4 regions of the Brevibacillus sp. NPDC058079 genome follow, and region 2 is predicted to be linked to each of the others. Evidence: riboswitches for the same ligand, from Rfam matches in the RefSeq annotation. Region 2 holds a riboswitch; each other region holds the start of a gene.
The links. A riboswitch is a leader RNA that binds a small molecule or an ion and turns the genes downstream of it on or off. The one in region 2 is predicted to bind S-adenosylmethionine.
Positions count from the first base shown of each region.

Region 1 (4,213 bases), on a different contig from region 2:
ACTGCCTTGGATCGTGGTGCCAAAGTCATCGTGATGTCTCTAAGCAGTATGGCCTACTCTAAGGAACTGGCGAATGCTGTGCAACGAGCGGAAATAAGCGGAGCTGTTCTGATTGCAGCTAGTGGCAATGAGAGTAGCCGTGTGGCTTATCCCGCAGCTTATCCTACGGTGTTAGCGGTAGGGGCTGTAAGGAGTAACAATGAAGTGCTGTATCAAAGCAATACAGGACCTGAGCTGAACCTAGTAGCGCCTGGTTTCAATGTTTATACGACCAAGCTTGGGGGAAAATACGGTTCTTTTAGCGGTACTTCAGCAGCGGCACCACAAGTAGCGGGTGCAGCAGCGCTCATACTAGCTCGTCATCCCAAACTAAGTCCATTTGATGTGAGACAATTGCTTTTTCAAACGGCTACGGACTTAGGGGAAAAGGGATGGGATCGGAAAACGGGCTACGGGTTGTTAAATGTCGACAAGGCAGTTCGAACGGCCTTATCCCATGACTTTTTAGAGCCAAATAATCAGACGTACTCAGCCAAAGCGTTTCCGATCGAATCGCAAATACGTGGAAATTTAGGGCCCAAAGACACGATAGACTGGCTGAAGATGGACATCCCTTACGATGGGAAGGTCAGCTTCTCAGCGTCAGTGACTTCCGGTGTTTCTTCAGCGATGGCAGCTACCTTTTACCCAGAGAATCGTCCGCCGATCACGCAGTACTTCGGGAATGGGGATACGATAACTGTCCCGGTCAAGGCGGGACGAATGAATATCCGGTTAATGCGTAACGGAGGGGTCAACAACGCTTTTACCTACGTGTTGACGAGTAAGTTTACCATCAATCCGGACCGTAACGAACCGAACGATACGCAAGAGACGGCAAGGCCGCTCGTAGGCAACGAAATCAGTGTAACAGGCAATTTCCACGATGAAGGGGATCAGGATTGGTTCTCCTACTATGTTCGTGAATACGGGCATTTGGATGTCTCCGTTAGTCCTGATAACAAGCGTTTCGATCTATTGCTGAGTATCGGTAAACAAGAGCTCGGAAAAAAGATGGTTGTATGGGACCCTAACTACGATAATGGAACGAAAGACAATCCGACAGAACGCGCCCAAAAAGAAGTGTCACCAGGCAAGTATTACATCCGTGTGAGTGAGTACAATCGCAATGCGGTGAATGGCGAATATCAGCTGGATCTGGGATACACGCCAGTAAAAAAAGATTTTAATGAGCCGAATGACACTTATCAAAAAGCGTCTCCGTTAAGCGGTGGAACAGTGATGTCAGGCACAATACCGACAGCTACTGATTCCGACTGGTTCCAATTTACTGTGAATAGTGAATCGTATGTGACGTTCCGAGCGCCGTACATTCCTGTCGATAGTGGCTTTCGTTTTGCGCTCTATAGCGATCGAAACATGAACTATGCGATCGCTTCGACGAATGAGGTAGCGGAGCTGTCTAACCGAGGAAACGATGTTATCGGTTTGCGTTTGCAACCAGGAAAATATTATGTACGCCTTAATAGCGGGACTGCGTTCAAATATGAATCGTACCGACTCACGGTGACACAGCAGAAATTGATAGCGGGCTATCGCGATATTTCGGACCACTGGGCGCGCTCAGAGATCGTCAGACTTAGCTCTCGCGATATAGTAAATGGGTTTAATGATGCGTCGTTCAAGCCGAATCAGGCAGTGACCCGTGCAGAGTTTGCCACGATGCTGCTTAAATCAATGCGTGCGACCGGTTCCAAGGTAGCGACTACCTACACAGGAAAAACGACCTTCAGGGATATGCCAAAGCGGCACTGGGCTTATCACAACCTAGGTGTAGCCTATCAATTAGGGATTTTGAAAGGGTACCCGAAGAATGAAATGAAGCCGGATCAGCCGATATCGCGTGCAGAGATGGCGGTAATGATCGCGCGGGCACGTGATGTCTTGATGTATAACCGTGGTACATCGAATTATCAGGATGTGCCAACGAGTCACTGGGCTTCTCCTGCTATTGAGGCTTTAACATCTAGAAAATGGGTCAATGGGTACGGTTCTTCCTTTAAACCGAATGGAAGGGCAACTCGCGCCGAGGTAGTGGTGGTACTTTCCAAAGCCTATCAACTATAAGTAAAAATTTTCCTATTGACATCTCTGAAAAAAACAATTATTCTATTATCCGTAATGGATACTCTTATCCAGAGCAGGCGGAGGGACTGGCCCTATGAAGCCCGGCAACCGATCTAGAGCGGTGCTAACCAGCAGAACGGACATCTGTTCTGGCCGATAAGAGGATGAAGGAAGCAAAAAACGCTCAAACCTTTTCCTCCTAAAAAATGGAAAAGGTTTTTTATTTGCGTTTACGTAGATAAAATCCTGACTCGGCTACCACACTATTTGTATGAGGTCAAAGGAGGTATTTTCTCATGGCTTTGCAAAAAGGTCGTCGTCTGTTTACATCCGAATCTGTAACTGAAGGACATCCGGATAAAATTTGTGACCAAATTTCCGACTCCATCTTGGATGCGATCCTGTCCAAAGATCCAAACGCTCGCGTAGCTTGCGAAACTTCCGTAACTACTGGTTTGGTTCTCGTAGCAGGTGAAATCACTACAAACACTTATGTGGATATCCAAAAGCTCGTTCGTGAAACCATTCGTGAAATCGGTTATGACCGTGCGAAATTCGGTTTTGACGCTGACACTTGCGGTGTTATTACTGCAATTGGCGAGCAGTCCGCTGACATTGCACTTGGTGTAGACCAAGCATTGGAAGCACGCGAAGGCAAAATGACTGACGCTGAGATCGAAGCAATTGGTGCTGGTGACCAAGGTTTGATGTTTGGTTTTGCTTGCAATGAAACACCTGAGCTGATGCCGCTTCCGATCAGCATGTCCCACCAATTGGCTCGTCGTCTGACTGAAGTACGTAAAAACGGAACACTTGCTTACCTCCGTCCTGACGGAAAAACACAAGTAACCGTTGAGTACGATGGCGACAAACCAGTTCGTATCGATACAATCGTTATTTCTACTCAACATGCTCCTGAAACAACTCTGGAGCAAATCAAGCAAGATCTGGTTGAGCAAGTAATCAAACCAGTTGTTCCAGCTGAACTGTTGGACGCTGATACCAAATACTTCATCAACCCAACTGGCCGTTTCGTAATTGGCGGACCACAAGGGGATGCTGGCTTGACTGGTCGCAAAATCATCGTAGATACTTACGGCGGTTATGCTCGTCATGGCGGCGGTGCGTTCTCAGGTAAAGATCCGACTAAAGTTGACCGTTCCGGTGCTTACGCAGCTCGTTATGTAGCGAAAAACATCGTGGCTGCTGGTCTCGCAGACAAATGCGAAGTACAAGTTGCTTACGCAATTGGTGTAGCACAACCAGTTTCCATCGCAGTAGATACTTTCGGTACAGGTACCATTTCCGAAGAAGCTCTGGTGAAATTGGTTCGCAAACACTTCGACCTGCGTCCTGCTGGTATCATCAAGCAGCTCGACCTGCGTCGTCCTATCTACAAACAAACAGCTGCATATGGCCACTTTGGACGCAATGACCTGAATGTTCCTTGGGAGCAAACAGACAAAGCAGAAGTTCTGAAGCAAGAGGCTGCTCAACTGTAATATTGCTGAATGACATAAAAAGAGCCTGGTATTGCTACTGGGCTCTTTTTCTTTTTAGGAGCAGAGTCATCCAATTATTGGGTCAATTGTTGCACAGGAATTTGTAGGACTGTGTCGAATCTCCTAGTGAGGAAGTAGAGGAGGGGTTTTTTTGCCGAACAGAAGGCTCTTCCTGATCGTGTTTCTTACTTTTTTGTTTTTTGCAGTGGCTATTGGGTTGTTAGGCGAATCTTTTCTGGAAAAAAAGAATAAACAAGAAGTGCAACCTTTTCCCCAAGTGGATACGTCTATAAGCATAAGTGAGACAAAAAATGCTGAGCCAAACGTCACACCAATTGAAGAAGCAGCGGTTCAAACGAAAAAGTGGTATAACAATCAGGTTGTGGTTTTGACGTACCATCATGTCACGGATCAATCGAATCAGCGGTATGTCATAGCTCCTGATCAATTTGCCCGACACATGAAATTTTTGCATGATAACGACCTGAATCCGATATCGTTGGATGAGTTCCTGCGATTTATGGAGACGGGTACCTTACCGACTGAGAATGCTGTTTTGATTACGTTCGACGATGGGTATGAGA
Region 1 covers NZ_JBHVSO010000017.1:5,066-9,278, forward strand. The annotation lists gene ACFVS2_RS30715 (S8 family peptidase) at 1-2,127, shown strand, start outside; SAM riboswitch class I at 2,189-2,290, shown strand; gene metK (methionine adenosyltransferase) at 2,424-3,629, shown strand; gene ACFVS2_RS30725 (polysaccharide deacetylase family protein) at 3,781-4,213, shown strand, end outside.
Region 1: it holds a riboswitch for S-adenosylmethionine, as region 2 does, so the genes downstream of both, metK (methionine adenosyltransferase) here and mtnK (S-methyl-5-thioribose kinase) in region 2, are expected to answer to the same signal.

Region 2 (4,213 bases):
GCAGCAGGTTATCAGAAAAATGAGATGAAGGTGAAACTTTTTGACAATTCCTTCGTGGTAAGGGATGAAGGGGTGTGAACGGCTTGGGAAAGTAGGTCTGGAGGATGTGTACCAGCTGCATGTAAACGATATTTACCGCTATCTTTTCCGGCTGACACGAGATGAGAGGCTGGCAGAGGATTTGACACAGGAAACCTTTTGTCGCGCCTTCTCTTCCTTGGACGACTACCGTGGGGAAAAAGTACGGCCTTGGCTATTCAAGGTGGCCTATCACGCTTTCGTGGACGGCTATCGCAAGAAGACGAAACAACGGTTTGCATATGTGGAAGCCCTGCCAGAGCGACGTGATCATTCGGCGGTTGATCCGGCAGAGCATGTCGTGAACAAGGAGCTGTGGGAAGTGGCCTATGACTATTTGGAGCAACTTCCGGAAAAGCAGAGACAGGTCATTTTGTTGTCTACCATGCAGTTTTCCTACGCGGAAATGGCAGAGGTACTCGGGATCGAGCTGGCAGACGTCAAGCGTTCCTTGTTTCGGGGGCGACAAAAGATGCGGCAGTTGTGGAGGGAGGAAAGGTAATGAGGGAGCAAGATGGCAACAATCGCGAACAAAAGCTGCTGGCTTATTTGCGTGGCGATATGTCGGGGGAAGAGGTAAAACGATTCGAAGAGGAAATAGCCGCTGACGAGGAATACGCACAGCGGTTGGAGAGGCTTTTACTGGGGGAAGAAATGGGAGAGGACAACTCGAAAACAAAACAGCCTGAAACGCTGTCGGCCGAAAAACAGCGCGCCATTGTTCGCCGGGGGAAATGGAAAAATCGGTTGTCCACCGCTGGATTCACTATAGTGCTACCCTTTTTGGCTGGAGTTGTATTGCTGATTCTGAATGGCTGGGTTGGGTCACTGATGCATGAAGATCTGTTCCGCGTTGCGAAGTCGATGGTCAATTTCACCCAGCCAGGTGTGAGCGTGGGGAGTAGTGGTTCACAGGTCGGATTGCTGTACGGAAACATCAGCATGGAACTACGCGAGCGGGTTGGGGGAGAAGAAAAGAACGCGGGCCGTTTTGAGAGTACGAATGTGCTAAGGAACGTGAATGCGAAGCCGCAATGGACGAACGGGGTCAGGGAGCAAAAGCTGTTTTTCCGTTATCCGACAGAGGGAGAAACGGAGGATACCATGTCTCTCACTTCACCTGCCTGGACGACAATGGAGAAGCTGCCTGAGGGAACCGTTTCGCAGCTTGCAATATCTTTTGACCACTTTCTGACGTACGAGGAGTATTATGCACTGATTTCCCGCCATGTTACCTCTTCAGGACAAGATACAGTTTGGTTTGCGGTAGATACAGGGGTGGAGCTCAAGCAAGCAGAGAGTGATGTACCCTATCTGTTGCTTGGTGCCGGGGACGTATGGGGATTTGCTCAGAGAGAACTCGATTACGGAGGTGCGCCCATCCGGGTAAATGGGGAAGGGGCAAGAAGAATGGCGACCTATCTGAACGAAATGAAGTACTTATCTGAGCAAGAAGGTCTGACTCGCGATATTGGCAAAGCCTTGGTATTTGGTAGCGACCCTCAGATAGCAGAACGATACAACTACATGCAACAAAACGGAGTGCGAATCTACGGTGCCGTCTTGACCGGACCTACGAAAGAACTACTGAAGCTCAAGGCCGAAAAGTCAATAACAGCAGCGTTTCTAGGCAAGGTAGACTGGTGGAATTGGGAGCGACCAGCATCATCGGGAACACAATACAGCTACTAAAAGCAAGGTGCGAATTTTTGCACAAAAGGGTGTTGACATCGTGGAAGCGTTGGTTGTATGATTCAAACTAAATCAAAAACCGAATACGTTTTGGATACCTTATCCAGAGAAGGTGGAGGGACTGGCCCGATGATACCCGGCAACCGACATGACGCCATTCAGACGCGAGAAAGCGACTGATTGACAGGCGACATGCACGGTGCTAATTCCTGCAGAAACAAAAGTAGTCTGGAAGATAAGGGGGACATCAACACGGTTCTTACACGTGACGACACGACCTCTTTTCTTCGGGAAAAGAGGTCTTTTTATTGCTCCAGGTACTCAAACAAAACAAATAGAGATAGAGAAAAAATACGTAGAGGGGAGTTTTGGAATCATGGCATATCGCGCATTGACTGAACAGGAAGCAGTGGAGTACGTAAAAGGAATACCGGGTCTTTTTAGCGAAGGAGCAGAGCTGATCAGCCGCGAAATCGGGGATGGCAACCTCAATCTGGTTTTTGACATTCAGGAGCCAGCATCCGGTAAGAGTGTCATTGTCAAGCAAGCGCTGCCTTTTGCCCGCGTCGTGGGAGAATCTTGGCCGCTTACGATTGATCGGGCTCGCATCGAGAGCGAGGCACTCCGCATTCAGCACAAATACGTTCCGGACCTGGTGCCGCAGGTGTATCATTTCGACGGGGAGCTTGCGTTGACTGTCATGGAAAACGTCGGGGACCATATCATCATGCGCAAAGGTCTGATCGAAGGAAAGCGGTACCCGCTATTCGCGAAGCAAATTGGTCGTTTTCTCGCGCAAACATTGTTCTTCACATCCGATCTGGGTGCTCATCCGTACGATAAAAAAGCGCTAGTCGGAACATTCATAAATCCAGAATTATGCAAAATCACAGAAGACCTCGTCTTTACCGATCCGTATGAAAATGCGCCTACCAACGACTTCAACCCGTTGATTCGCCGGGAAGTCGAGGCGATTTGGAACAACAGGCCGCTGAAGCTGGAAATCGCCAAGCTGAAATACGATTTCCTTACTCGCTCAGAAGCGCTGCTACATGGTGACCTGCATACCGGAAGTATTTTTATCACGGAAAACAGCCTGAAAGCAATCGATCCAGAGTTCGCTTACTACGGCCCAATCGGTTTTGACATAGGGGCAGTCATTGCCAATCTATTGCTCAACTACGCAGGACAACACGGTTTGCAAAAAGATCAAGGAGAACGGGAAGCGTACCGCGAATACTTACTGGAAACGGTCGAGGATGTCTGGAATGAATTCGTTTCGCAATTCGTTCAGCTCTGGCACAAGCACGCCAAAGAGCGCAGCGCCCATGTCGAAGGGCTGTGGCAAAGCTACGTGAAGCGCTTGATTCAGGATACAGCAGGCTATGCCGGATGCAAAATCTTGCGCCGTGTCATCGGCTTGGCAGGCGTAGCGGACCTGAATGCCATTGAAGATGACCAGACTCGCGCAGAAGCAGAGCGTCTGGCCCTCTCGATTGGAGAAGCGCTGATTCTCGGTCGCGGCGGCATAGACGAATCGACAGATATCACGGACATCGTACGCACTGTGACCGAACGTTACTATCAGGAGGCAACGACAGTATGACAACCAGCACCCAATTGGCACCTGTTAAGTGGGAGAATGACGCACTGGTCTTGCTTGACCAGACGCGTTTGCCAGTAGAAACAATCTATTTGAACTTGACTACCTCCGAGCAAGTATGGGGTTCCATTCGTCGCTTGGAAGTGCGTGGCGCACCGGCGATTGGCATGGCAGCAGCTTACGGGCTCTACCTGGGCATTCGTGGCAGTGAAGCGAGTAACTACGACGAGTTTTGGCAGGAACTGAACCAGCAGGCAGACTATCTGGGCTCTTCCCGTCCGACAGCCGTGAATCTGTTCTGGGCGTTGGATCGAATCAAAGCTCGTGTTGAAACAGAAAGCGGAGCTTCGATTGCCGAATGGAAGGCAGCAGTGCTCGATGAAGCACTGACGATTCAAAAGGAAGATGCTGAAGTATGCCGGACCATCGGAGAGCATTTGCTCACTCTGTTGCATGACGGTATGGGAATTCTCACGCACTGTAATCCAGGGGCATTGGCTACAGCAGCGTACGGTACGGCTACCGCTCCATTTTATTTGGCAAAGGAACGCGGTTGGAATCTGAAGGTGTACGCAGACGAAACCCGTCCTGTCCTGCAAGGCGCTCGTCTTACTGCATTCGAATTGCAGCAAGCTGGAATTGATGTGACGCTCATCTGCGACAACATGGCGGCGATGGTTATGTCCCAAGGCAAAGTAGAGGCTGTCATCGTGGGTACAGACCGCGTAGCAGCGAATGGCGATGTCGCCAACAAAATCGGTACGTATGGGGTAGCGGTATTGGCAAAAGCTCACGGCATTCCTTTTTACGTGGCAGCCCCCTTGTCCTCTGTTGATCTGG
Region 2 covers NZ_JBHVSO010000004.1:284,546-288,758, reverse strand. The annotation lists gene ACFVS2_RS14605 (sigma-70 family RNA polymerase sigma factor) at 65-580, shown strand; gene ACFVS2_RS14600 (anti-sigma factor) at 580-1,770, shown strand; SAM riboswitch class I at 1,867-2,012, shown strand; gene mtnK (S-methyl-5-thioribose kinase) at 2,147-3,376, shown strand; gene mtnA (S-methyl-5-thioribose-1-phosphate isomerase) at 3,373-4,213, shown strand, end outside.

Region 3 (4,213 bases), on a different contig from region 2:
TAGAGTGCTCGTTAACGAATTTCATGTCCAGCATTTTCAGCTTGCTTACGGTTTCTTCCCCGTACGTTACGCCTTTTGCTTCTTCTTCTGTCAGTTGAACAGACTTATTTACAGGGGAATCGATTTTTGCTTTTGCTGTTTTTTCCTGAACTTCCTTGCTCAGCTGGTAGTTGATGAAGTCTTCAGCCAGCGCTTTGTTTTTCGAGCCTTTTACGATGTTAACCGTATTCATGACCGCATATCCGCCGCTTGCAGGTTGTACGAAAACAGCTTCTGGAACAGCGGCTTTGATGTCTTTGAAGTACATTTCCATGATCGGTCCTACGCCGATTTCTTCTTGACCAAACATGTTCACGTATTCGGAAGTCTTATCGTAGAATTTCACTACATTTTGGTTGACTTCTTTCATTTTCGCAAAGGCTTGATCCTCGTTAAATTCCTTGCTGCCCGCGACCGCAGAAGCACTGTCGAGAACCATCGGGCCAGTTGTGGACGTAATGCTTGGCAGTGTCAACTTGCCCGTCAGCTCTGGGTTCCACAGGTCTTTCCAATCCTTGATCTCTGTTTTCACAAGCTTTGGATTGTAGGCAATCCCGAATTGGCCAATTGTGTAAGCTGGACCGTACTCCTCGCCCAGTGGTGCTTTGGCGATGTCGTAGATTTGATCCAGGTTCGGGATGCGGCTGCGGTCGATTTTTTCAAATGCGCCACTCTCAATCCCTTGCTGTGCATAGTAGTCAGAGAGGTAGATCAAGTCTACATCGGAGCTTCCTTGGCGAATTTTGTTCAGTCGTTCTGCGTTGTTCCCGATTTCCAGCACGATTTTCACGTTATGTTCTTTTTCAAACGGCTCATATACTTCTTTGCGGAAAAAGTCTTCGGAAAAGCCCCATGTGGAAATGACCAGCTTTTGTGGCTCACCCTTGGCTTCACCGCCAGCTCCTCCCGCTTGTGGTTGATCATTGCTGCCACAGCCAGCGAGAGCCAGTGACATCATAGAAAAAGACAGAATTCCAGCAAGTAATTTTTTCATCGTAATTCTCCTCCAGTTGGGTTCATTTGATGACAAAATATGGTGATACAATAAAAAGAAAAGTACCCTTGATTAGAACGTATCATTCTAAACAAGAGCACTTTTCTTCGTAAACAAAGAGAAGTGACACCCGTTTTTACGCAAAGTCTACGGTCTCCTCTTAAGATAGATCAAAAGAGAAAATCCGAACGATTGCGTCAGGTATTCAGTTCTGATTCAGCTAAAATAACATTCGTGATCGCCCACTGCGTAGGCGCATCATAGTCCCGTAGCACAGCTTCCAACGGCAACCCCATCTCTACTTCCAGTCGCTCTCGCAGTTTCTTCTTATAAAGAAGGGACATCCGAAAATCGACTTCGAGCTTGAGGGCCGGTGCTTCTCCTTCTAACGCTTCTGAGCGCGGAGAGCGGCGATGCTTGGCTTGGAACGTAATCATCTGATTTTCAATCGTGACTCGGAGCAATGTCGTTCCAAATCCGAACAACTCTTTTGCTATCTCATTATAGATGGCAGACAGCTTTTTTCTGGTTTCATTGGAGTCCACTAGAGTCATGTCATCACCTGCGATAGCTGGTATCGGGTTCATTCGCTCTCATTATACAAATGATTTTCCGATTCTTCAATAGAATATTCGTATTTAGATCAATTTCACATTTTTCCACCAAGTCATTCGTTTGCAAAAACAGTTGACACCTAAAAAATCAGTCGTTATAATCCAACTATCCAAATAAGAATTAACAACAATGTTTGGAATGATAATTTCATAGCACATTCTCTTATGAAGAGAGGTTGAGGGACTGGCCCTATGACACCTCGGCAACCTATCGCAAACGATACGGTGCCAAATCCAGCGGAATTTATTCCGACAGATAAGAGAGGTATTGTTGCAGTGTGGATACATACTCGCAGTTTTCGCCTCTTCTGTCGGAAGAGGCTTTTTCTATTCCATCTTACATCCAGAGAAAAGGGGTATTTTCATGAAAAAGACTGGTCTACTGCTCACTACACTACTGCTCGCTGCATCGCTCGTAACGGCTTGCGGCGGTAAACAAGAAGCTGCACCTGCTAACGGCGGCACTGCTGCTGAGCAAACCTCACTCAAGGTGGGCGTCACTGGCGGCCCGCACGAAGAGATTCTCAACAAAGTAAAAGAAGTCGCCAAAGGCAAAGGGCTCGACGTCGAAGTCGTCGTTTTCAACGATTACGTACAGCCGAACCAAGCTCTCGATAAAGGAAATCTCGATGTAAACAGCTTCCAAACCATCCCGTTCTTGGCGAAGTTCAATCAAGATCACAAAACAAAGATCGTCGAGGTTGGAAAAACCGTCACGTACCCGATGGGCCTGTACTCCACCAAGCATAAAAAAGTCGAGGACATCCCTGCTGGCGGCGTTGTCGGCATTCAAAACGACCCTACCAACCGAGCACGCGCCCTGCTACTCTATCAGGCAGCTGGCTTGATTAAGCTCAAGGATGGCGTGGGTGACAACGCAACACCACTGGACATCGTAGAAAATCCAAAAAATTTGCAATTCAAAGAGCTGGAGGCTGCTTTCCTGGCGCGCTCGCTGAGCAACGTAGAGGTCGCTTCGATTAATACGAACTTCGCAATGGAAGCTGGCTACTCCCCGCAAAAAGATGCGATCTTCGCTGAGACAGCTGACTCTCCATATGTAAACATTTTGGCAGTCAACGAAACCAACAAAGACAACCCCGCTGTCAAAAAGCTGGTGGACATCTACCGCTCGGAAGAAGTGAAAAAATTCATCGACGAACGTTTTGAAGGAGCTGTACTGCCGTCCTGGTAAGATCGAAGCCAGGAACATCAAGAACAACAAGGAGAACTCGTTATGATACAGCTAACCGATATTCATAAGTCGTATCAAGTAGGAAACAAGCAGGTAGAAGCATTGAAGGGCGTATCCCTGCAGGTGGAAAAAGGGCAAATCTACGGGGTTATCGGCTTTAGCGGAGCGGGGAAAAGCACCCTGCTCCGTACCATCAACCTGTTGGAGAAGCCGACTAGCGGTTCTGTGATCGTCAATGGCCAGAACATGCTGACCCTCAAGGAAAAAGAGCTGCGGCAAGCTCGCAAAAAGATCGGGATAATTTTTCAACACTTCAACCTGCTCTCTTCCTATAATGTCTTTGACAATGTGGCGGAAATCTTGCGGATGAATCGCGTCCCTAAAGATGTCATTAAGCGCAAGGTAGAAGACCTTCTCGGCTTGGTTGGCTTGTCTGATAAAGCAAACGCTTATCCTTCTCAGCTATCCGGTGGACAAAAGCAACGGGTGGGCATCGCTCGTGCGCTTGCGACTGATCCGGAAATCCTGCTCTGTGACGAAGCGACTTCCGCTCTCGACCCGCAGACGACCGAATCGATCCTGGAGCTGTTGCTCGACATCAATCGAAAGTTTAACCTGACCATCGTGCTGATTACGCATGAGATGCAGGTCATCAAAAAAATCTGCGATCAGGTAGCCATCATGGAAAACGGTGTCGTCATCGAGCAAGGCTCTGTTCTGGATGTTTTCAGCAATCCGCAAGAGCAAACGACCCGTAATTTTATCAAAACGGTTTTCGACGATCAGGTACCACAGGAGATTTTGTCCAAAATAAAAGAAACCGGACCCGTTTCCAAAATTGTTCGCGTTGCCTTTCGCGGGGATGCTGCTCTCGATCCTGTTCTAGGAACACTATCTGCACGTTTTCCGATTAGCACCAATCTGTTGTATGGCTCGATTACGACCATAAAAGGAACAGCGCTCGGCATTCTGCTTTTGCACATATCCGGCGAAGAACAAGACATTCAAGATGGCATTCGCTACTTGCGCGAATCCGTCTACCGCGTAGATATTGTGTCACCAGAGGAGGTGCGGAGCTAATGGAGCGTTTGATTGATATGATTCCGGTATTCGGGCAATCTCTGCAAGAGACTGTCATCATGGTTGGAATTTCGCTGTTCATTGCGACGTTGATCGGGATTCCGCTCGGGATTTTGTTGGTCATCACACAGGCGAATCACCTTTTCCCGAACAGAATCATCTATCACACCCTGAATACGATCATCAACATTGTGCGTTCGTTGCCTTTTATTATCCTGATGGTTGCGATCATTCCTTTTACAGAGTTGATCGTGGGCACTTCGATTGGAATTGAAGGAGCAATTGTGCCGC
Region 3 covers NZ_JBHVSO010000009.1:80,825-85,037, reverse strand. The annotation lists gene ACFVS2_RS24225 (ABC transporter substrate-binding protein) at 1-1,033, opposite strand, end outside; gene ACFVS2_RS24220 (DUF2294 domain-containing protein) at 1,231-1,587, opposite strand; SAM riboswitch class I at 1,808-1,910, shown strand; gene ACFVS2_RS24215 (MetQ/NlpA family ABC transporter substrate-binding protein) at 2,012-2,842, shown strand; gene ACFVS2_RS24210 (methionine ABC transporter ATP-binding protein) at 2,885-3,922, shown strand; gene ACFVS2_RS24205 (methionine ABC transporter permease) at 3,922-4,213, shown strand, end outside.
Region 3: it holds a riboswitch for S-adenosylmethionine, as region 2 does, so the genes downstream of both, ACFVS2_RS24215 (MetQ/NlpA family ABC transporter substrate-binding protein) here and mtnK (S-methyl-5-thioribose kinase) in region 2, are expected to answer to the same signal.

Region 4 (4,213 bases), on a different contig from region 2:
CGTTCGTCAGCTCACAAACGTTGACGTGACGAGCATCAGCGATCATGCTGATATCATTCACATGGACAATCAGTCTTTTGCCTTCTTCTGTTACAAATCCGATTGAGCAAAAATGCGCACCTGACATTTCCAAACGAGTGAGAACAGCATTGGCGTAAACTTCTCCCGTCCGCAAGCGAATCTGGCCTGCTTCAATGGCTCCGCCGATTTTTCGCTCGTTGGCGATCACCGTATACATATCCGTGTAACCGTTAATCTGATAGCGCATGGTACCCTCCCGCTCTCGCTGAGACTAATTATCATTAACAATGTCATCGTATAATGAAAATCATTATCTGTCAATAATGAGAATGATTTTTATTCTAGAATAAAAAAACCACACTCCATTTGTATGGTAGTGTGGTCGAATTCCCTTGCCTTCATTTTGTTTTCGTAAACAACCCCAACCGCTCAATCCGTTGGACCGCTTCTGCGAGACGATCTTCATTGGATAACAAAGCCGCTCGCACATAGCCCTCACCCGTCGGACCAAAGCCATTTCCTGGCGCTACGACGACATGCGCTTTTTCCAATAGCAGGTCAGAGAACTCCACGGAAGTAAAGCCACTTGGAACAGGAAGCCAAGCAAAAAACGAACCTTGAGATGGTGGCGCCTGCCAGCCAATCCGATGCAGATTGGAGTACAAGGCATTGCGGCGGCTTTCGTAGACAGCGACGAGATCGCGAACGCACTGCTGTGACTCCGTCATCGCTTTGGCTGCCGCCATCTGTACCGCTCCGAACAGACTGACGAAGTAATGGTCCTGAATGAGGTTAATCAGACGAACCAGCTCGCGATTTCCTACCATGGCACCAACACGCCAGCCTGCCATGTTGTACGTTTTGGACAAGGTATAAAATTCTACGCCCACTTCTTTTGCTCCCGGAACCTGCATGAAGCTGACTGGCTTTTTCCCGTCATAGCTGATCGCCCCGTAGGCGAAGTCATGGCAGACGACGATTTCATGTTTTCGGGCAAAACGAATCGTTTCCTCATAAAACTCGAGTGGTGCGTTGACTGCTGTTGGATTGTTCGGATAGTTGAGAAACATCAGTTTCGCTCGATCCAAATCAGCTTGGGAGAGCTGGCTGTAGTCTGGTAAAAAGTCATTTTCCGCCTTCAGAGGCATCATGACCATCCGTCCGTCTACGACTGCAACCCCCGACCAATAATCCGGATAGCCTGGGTCCGGAACCAGTGCAACATCGCCTGCGTTCATGAGTACTTGGCAAATCTCTACGAGTCCGGTTTTGCTGCCGAACAAAATCGCTACTTCTTCCTCCGGATCGAGGTCTACATCAAATTCTTGCTTATACCAATGAGCCACTGCCTGCTTCAGTTCCACGCGTCCCTGAAAAGGCGGATATTTGTGATGGAGTGGTTGTGCCGCTTGTGCCTGTAATTCTTCAATAATGTGCGGCGGTGTCGGCAGATCGGGATTGCCCTGCCCTAGGTTAATGACGTCATGGCCTTGCGCAATGACCTTGTTTACTTTTGCCACCAGGGTCGCAAAAAACTGGGTAGGGAGTCGATCAATCATGTCGGAGGGTTGAATGCGCATCTTTCTTCCATTCCTTTCTTGGGCCCAATACAGTAAAACCCCCTTTTTCCATACAGAAAAAGGGGGAGATCAGCTTGGTCACGTCCTTATCTGTCAGGAAAAAATCCTGCTGGAATTGGCACAGCATCTGTCCATCACATGGAACAGATCCGCTGCCGGGCTTCATAGGGCCAGTCCCTCCACCTCTCTGAATAAGTCAAACACACGGAATATACTGTTTTTTCGTCTATATCATACTACTTGAGCACGTAAACCGTGTCAAGATGCTTGATTCTGTACCGACACTTGATGCCTTCTTTTTTGAAATGAGGTGTGGAAAGCGAAGAATGCCACAGACAACAGACACAAGCCTGCCATCACGAACAATAGTCCCTGCGCATGAATCGATTGGAAAATGAAGGCGCCGAGCAGTGGTCCGAGCATCCGCCCTGCTGATCCAGTTCCTGCAATCAGACCTTGAATGAAGCCTTCACGTCCCTCTGGCGTAAACTGTGCAGCTACTGCCGGCACCGCTGGCCACACGAGCATTTCTCCTAGCGTCATGACGAACATGCCTGCCACAAAGCCTGCATAAACCGTTGATTGCGACAGAATCAGCATCGACAAGGCAAAAATATAAGCGCCCAAGAGCATTTGTGCTTTTAGCGTACGGGCAAAGCGTCGAATGACCCACGCAATCAATGGCTGACCAAACAGGATCAAACCTCCGTTCAGCGTCCACAACAGACTGTATTGACGGAGTGAAATGCCCAGGGATTGCATGTAGGTAGACAGCACCGTCGTCCATTGTACATAGACAATCCAGCTAATTAATAGCCCCCCACATAATAGCAGCAATGCTCCCCATACCACCTTTGGCTCTTGCTGTGGTTGTTGCAGCACATCACCAGTTGCTTGCTCAGACATACTTTGTCCAGTCGTCGAGTTTTCGCGTTGTTCCACCATTTTTAACTGACGCGGCAAAATGAGCATGAACATGGCGAGCACAATCACTTGCGAGATCGCATTACCGAAAAACGTCCAGGCAAACGAAACACTTGCCAAGAAGCCGCCCAGCGCAGAACCGGCAGCTACCCCCACATTGAGGGTGACATAAATCAGATTGATTCCTTTCCGTCCCCCGTCCGGCCATAACACTACTGCCAGTGCATTCATCACAGGAGAAAGTGTTCCGTAAAACAGACCATTCAATAGAAGCAAGACAACATAAATCGTAAAATCTTGCGTAAGACCTAAGCCGATCGATATCAGAATAACGCCGATGGAACCGACAATAATGGTGCGCATTTTTCCCCAGCGGTCAAACATCATCCCGCCGACAATACTCCCGATCAAGAATGCGCCTTGATTTAAAAGCAACAAGAAGCCGGCTACAGTCAGCGGCTTTCCGAGATGGTTGTGAATATAGATCGTGACAAGCGGCCAAATACACGCCATTCCTGTAGAAAAAATGACGGCAGCAATCGCCAATAAACGAATGCTGCTCGGATAGGATTCCCACTTTTGCCTCATGGCTTACTTCTCTCCCCGATGGAAATCGCCGCTTTTTCCGCCTGTTTTGGATTGCAGACTGGTTGGACCGATTATCATTTCTTTATCCATGGCTTTGCACATGTCATACACGGTCAAAGCCGCTATGCTGACAGCGGTCAACGCCTCCATCTCGACGCCAGTTTTCCCTGTCGTCTTCACGGTTCCTGTAATCGCAAGCGTCGTTTCATCTACAAAAGCAAATTGTATGTCGATGCCAGTCAATGGCAGCGGATGACACATCGGGATGATTTCCCACGTCTTTTTGGCAGCCATGACACCTGCTACCTGCGCAACTGCGAGTACATCGCCCTTTTCGATCCGACCTTCACGGATTCGGGCGAGCGTTTCGGGTTTCATGCTGATTTGGCTCTCGGCTACAGCCACCCGTTTTGTGACGTCCTTCTCAGACACGTCCACCATCCGAGCTCGATTTTGTTCATTAAAATGTGTTAATTGATCAGTCATACTAGTATCGTTCCTCCTCTATCTCCTCCTACCTTACTCCCGCCGCTGGATAAAAGCAATGAGAATGTAGACGACACTGTTTCGTTATCTTGCTCATCCACTCCTAAAAACGTACGAAGAACAGGTGCTGGAGGTATACTGTGCGTACACAGCTCAAAGGAGGCGTATGGAAATGGAAACGATTAAGGATCAGACGGTACGTTGGTCAATGCTTGTGCATGGTGATTGGACCATTTATTTGGCTGCAACGGCTGCCGGGCTTTGTTATGTCGGCTCGGTCAACCAGCCTTTTGCTGAATTGGAAGCGTGGGTTGAAAAGCATCATCCACAAAGTGCACTGGTGCAAGACGAACCATGGCTACAGCCTTTTGCAACAGAACTGATGGAGTATTTGCAGGGGACGCGCGAGCATTTTTCCATGGATTGCGACCTGTCTGGAACGCCTTTTCAGCTCGCTGTCTGGGAGGCACTGTGCCAAATCCCATACGGTCAAACGGCATCGTACACCGACATTGCGAACATCATTGAAAAGCCTGCTGCTGTTCGTGCCGTCGGTGCAGCAATCGGTGCCAATCCGGTTCTCATTACAGTCCCCTGCCACCGCGTTGTCGGTA
Region 4 covers NZ_JBHVSO010000005.1:400,909-405,121, reverse strand. The annotation lists gene ACFVS2_RS17735 (hypothetical protein) at 1-268, opposite strand, end outside; gene ACFVS2_RS17730 (pyridoxal phosphate-dependent aminotransferase) at 420-1,601, opposite strand; SAM riboswitch class I at 1,685-1,799, opposite strand; gene ACFVS2_RS17725 (MFS transporter) at 1,860-3,113, opposite strand; gene moaC (cyclic pyranopterin monophosphate synthase MoaC) at 3,117-3,599, opposite strand; gene ACFVS2_RS17715 (methylated-DNA--[protein]-cysteine S-methyltransferase) at 3,772-4,213, shown strand, end outside.
Region 4: it holds a riboswitch for S-adenosylmethionine, as region 2 does, so the genes downstream of both, ACFVS2_RS17730 (pyridoxal phosphate-dependent aminotransferase) here and mtnK (S-methyl-5-thioribose kinase) in region 2, are expected to answer to the same signal.